2 regions of the Streptomyces sp. NPDC004788 genome follow, and region 1 is predicted to be linked to the other one. Evidence: riboswitches for the same ligand, from Rfam matches in the RefSeq annotation. Region 1 holds a riboswitch; the other holds the start of a gene.

Region 1 (2,178 bases):
ACGGCGGTCCTGGCCGAGGTCCCGCGTTCGCCGCGGGGCGGGGAGAGGATCGTACGGGTGGTGAACCGCGGCCATCCCGAGCCGCTTCTGCTGTACGAGGACGGGGGCGTGACGCCGCTGCGGCCGAGCGAGGCGGCGCTGCCGCTGGGGATGGGGGACCTCGGGATGTGGCCGGACCGGGCCGACGAGTCGCCGTTCCCGCTGGGCGCGACGCTGCTGTTCTACACGGACGGCCTGTCGGAGGCGCGGGACGCGGCCGGGGTCTTCTACGACCCGGGGGCGCGGCTCGCGGGGCGGATCTTCCCGGGGCCGGAGGAGCTGCTCGACGCGCTGGTGGCGGACGTGCGCCGGCACACGGGCGGGGGTTCGACGGACGACATGGCGCTGCTCGCGGTGAGCCGGCCGGCGGTGGGGCAGCCGGAGCGGCGGCGGACGATGCCGGTGGTGCCGCCGGCGGGGCCCCGCTCATGACGCGGTCGCCACGGGGTGTAGTCGACGGGTCTCCCTCCGATAACAATTGACGTAACGTCAGATGTGCAGGGTGATCCCGGTCGCTTCTGAACGGGGCTCAACTCGGGCGATTCCCTCCCAATTCAGCGAATGATCAAGGGGGACGGCTTGGAATCGGGTGCCCGTGTCTATTAACGTTCGATAACGCAGCGCGGTCGTCCCAGCCGTCGCAAGAGGCGGCACCGTGCGCACGCGCCGAATCCCGCAAGGGAACCGGGGAACCACCACTTGGGGTGAATCGGGCCCCGCCGCACCCGTGCGGCACGTCCGTAGGAGACCTTCCTGCTCCGAACCCGTCAGCTAACCCGGTAGGCGAGAAGGAAGGAAAGGAGAGCGCCTCCGTGGCCTCCAACACCCCCGCTCCGCATACCCCCTTCGCCTCCTACGACGCCCCCGGCGCGGGCGGCACGGACGGGGCGGCCGAGGAGTGGAACCCCACCGAGGACTCCCTGCGCGCCCAGAGCCGTTCCGGCGGGCGCCACCGCGTGGTCAAGCAGCGCTCCAACTTCGCCCGCTCCTCCACCGTTCTCGGCGTCGGCGTCATCGCCGCCGTCGGCGCCGGTGGCCTGGCCACCGCCCAGCAGAAGCCGCCGGTCTCGATCGCCCTGCCGGACCTGCCGGACGTCGACCTGCCCGACGCGAGCGAACTCCCGGGCGTCGGCGAGCTGATCGGCCACGACGACCACGCCGACTCCGCCGGCAACGGCAACACCCAGCCGCTCACCGCCCTCACCTACACCACCGCCGAGGACGAGACCGCAGGCGGCACGACGCAGACGTCGGCCGACGCCGGCGAGGCCCTGCGCGCCCGCATCCTCCAGCAGGCCGAGCAGCAGCAGGCCGCCGCCGACGCCGCCGAGAAGGCGACGGCAGAGAAGGCAGCCGCCGAGAAGGCGGCAGCGGAGGCCGCGGCCAAGGCCGACGCGGCGGAGAAGGCGGCCGCCGAGGCGAAGAAGCAGGCGGAGGAGGAGGCCGCGGCGAAGGCCGAGGCCGAGCGCCTGGCCAAGCTCGCCGCCAGCTACTCCCTGCCGACCTCCTCGTACACGATCACCTCCACCTACGGCGAGGCCGGCTCGATGTGGTCGTCCGGCTACCACACCGGCCTGGACTTCGCGGCTCCCACCGGCACCCCGGTCAAGGCAGTCCACAGCGGCACCGTGAAGTCGGCCGGCTGGTCCGGCTCCTACGGCTACCGGATCGTCCTGGAGCTGGAGGACGGCACCGAGGTCTGGTACTGCCACCTCTCCTCCATGACGGTCGCCGTCGGCCAGTCCGTCTCCACCGCCGACACCATCGGCCGTGTCGGCGCCACCGGCAACGTCACCGGCCCCCACCTCCACCTGGAGATCCACACCGCCTCCGGCGACCGCATGGACCCGGGCGCCTGGCTGCGCTCCAAGGGCCTCGACTACTGAGCCGGTCCTTCAGGACCGGCCGGTGTGGAGAGCCGGCCGGCGTTCAGGACCGGCCGGCGTTCAGGGCCGGCCGGCCGGAATAGGCCCGGTGGGGCGGGGGGTTGATCAGCTCATGACCTCTCTTCGCCAGCTGGGCACTTCCGACCTGCACGTCTTCCCGCTCGCCCTCGGCGGCAACGTCTTCGGCTGGAGCGCCGACGAGGCGCAGTCCTTCGCCGTCCTCGACGCCTACGCCGCCGCCGGCGGCAACTTC
Region 2 (2,178 bases), on a different contig from region 1:
CGTCATCGTCGACCGTCCGGGCGCCGTCCAGACGCAGCTGCTCATCGGCCGCGTCGGCGCCGACCGCCACGACCGGGTCTGGCCGGCCCAGGTGCTCGGCACGTACTGCCTCGGCGGCACGCTCACCTCCCGCCTGGACCGCGTCCTGCGCGAGGAGAAGGGCTACACGTACGGTGTGCGCGCCTTCGGTCAGGTGCTGCGCTCGGACGAGGCGGGCCACGGCGCGTCGATGCTCGCCATCAGCGGCTCGGTGGACACCCCCAACACCGGCCCGGCACTTGACGACCTGTGGAAGGTGCTGCGCACCCTCGCCGCCGAGGGTCTGACCGACGCCGAGCGCGACGTGGCGGTGCAGAACCTGGTGGGTGTCGCCCCGTTGAAGTACGAGACCGCCGCCTCCGTCGCGGGCACGCTGGCCGACCAGGTCGAGCAGCACCTCCCGGACGACTACCAGGCGCACCTGTACGCGCGCCTGGCCGAGACCGGCACGGTGGAGGCGACCGCGGCCGTGGTCAACGCCTTCCCGGTGGACCGGCTGGTCACCGTCCTGGTCGGCGACGCCTCGCAGATCGAGGAGCCGGTGCGGGCGCTCGGCATCGGTGAAGTGACGGTCGTCACCGGCTGATTGAGCCCCCGTCACGAGGACCCTGACGACCTGGTTCGTCAGGGTCCTCGTCATTTGTCCGTATTGCGGGCGAGTGTTGGTGAATGCCCTGTGGCAAGTCTTACAAACTGGCGCGTCTGTTTGGCGATTGACTGAAGATCGGCCTAGCGTCGATGCGGCTGTTCGCCCGTTGCACGACGCCGCACCCGCGGCGAACGGACAGTCATCGCCGAGTCCCCGCAAGGCGCGAGCCTGGGGAGCCGGGGACCCACACGAAGTCCCTGGGGTGAATCGGACGCCTTCGCTCCGCGCGGAGGGGCCCGTAGGAGACCTTCCTGCTCCGAACCCGTCAGCTAACCCGGTAGGCGAGAAGGAAGGAAAGGATCAGCCACTTCATGGCGTTCACCCGTGCCACCGGGAAGCATCGTGGTCCGAGCCGTCTGACGCGCCGTGGCGCGGGCATCGCCGGCGTGGCGACGCTCGCCACCACCGGCGTCATCGGCACCCTCGCCTCCCCGGCGCTCGCCGCCGACACGGAGAGCCCCTCCCCGGAGGACACCGGCCTCACCCAGGTGATCACCGAGGAGTCCCTCACCCAGCACGTCGACGCCCAGGCCGCCGCCCAGGAGAAGCAGGCCTTCGAGGCCGCGGCCCGCGTCAAGGCCGCCGCCGAGGCGAAGCGCAAGGCCGAGGCCCGCGTCAAGGAGATCCGCGAGGCCAAGGAGCGCGCCGCCCGCGAGGCCGAGCGCAAGCGCCTGAACTCCTTCACGGCCCCCGTCGCCCACTCGTACGTCTCCACCGGCTACAACACCGGCGGCTCGCTCTGGTCCTCCGGCCACCACTCCGGCATCGACTTCCACGCCGCCTACGGCACCACGGTCGTCGCCGTCGGCTCCGGCACCGTCGTCGAGGCCGGCTGGGGCGGCGCGTACGGCAACAACATCGTCATCCGCATGAACGACGGCACGTACACCCAGTACGGCCACCTCTCCGCCATCCGTGTCCACGTCGGCCAGCAGGTCACCCCCGGCGAGCAGATCGGCGTCTCCGGCTCCTCCGGCAACTCGACCGGCCCGCACCTCCACTTCGAGGCCCGCACCAGCCCCGAGTACGGCTCGGACATCGACCCCGTCGCCTACCTGCGCGCCCGCGGCGTCGACGTCTGACGTCCGTCTCCCCGCTCAGGTCTCCCCGCTCAGCGCGAAGAAGCCCCGGCTCGAACGAGCCGGGGCTTTTTTCGTCCCTGAATTACCGGTCGGCATCGGAAATTCCCGCGTCCTGCAATAGAGTCGCCGGACGGGCTATGCCCGACGGGGTTCAGCGTGGAGAAAAAGCGGAGGTCGGACATGCGCATTCCCGCGCAGTCGGTATGCACGGCGATCCGGGACGACATCGTCTCCGGTGTGTACGCGCGGGGCGCCAGACTGACGGAGGAACAGCTCGCCCGCCGCTACGGGGTCTCCCGCGTCCCGGTCCGCGAGGCGCTGCGCACCCTGGAGTCCGAGGGCTTCGTCGTGACCCGCCGGCACGCCGGCGCCCAGGTCGCCGAACCCGGCGAGCAGGAGGCCGCCGAC

Evidence for each region. Region 1 has a riboswitch for cyclic di-AMP ahead of ACWEJX_RS27060 (M23 family metallopeptidase). Riboswitches for the same ligand answer to the same signal wherever they lie in the genome.
Region 2: another riboswitch for cyclic di-AMP. It lies ahead of ACWEJX_RS10305 (M23 family metallopeptidase); the one in region 1 lies ahead of ACWEJX_RS27060 (M23 family metallopeptidase).

Annotation. Positions count from the first base shown of each region.
Region 1 is NZ_JBSGBF010000073.1:18,034-20,211, forward strand. Features, by position in the region: gene ACWEJX_RS27055 (PP2C family protein-serine/threonine phosphatase) at 1-471, shown strand, start outside; cyclic di-AMP (ydaO/yuaA leader) riboswitch at 694-839, shown strand; gene ACWEJX_RS27060 (M23 family metallopeptidase) at 852-1,925, shown strand; gene ACWEJX_RS27065 (aldo/keto reductase) at 2,038-2,178, shown strand, end outside.
Region 2 is NZ_JBSGBF010000016.1:35,284-37,461, reverse strand. Features, by position in the region: gene ACWEJX_RS10310 (M16 family metallopeptidase) at 1-625, shown strand, start outside; cyclic di-AMP (ydaO/yuaA leader) riboswitch at 822-986, shown strand; gene ACWEJX_RS10305 (M23 family metallopeptidase) at 1,000-1,770, shown strand; gene ACWEJX_RS10300 (GntR family transcriptional regulator) at 1,951-2,178, shown strand, end outside.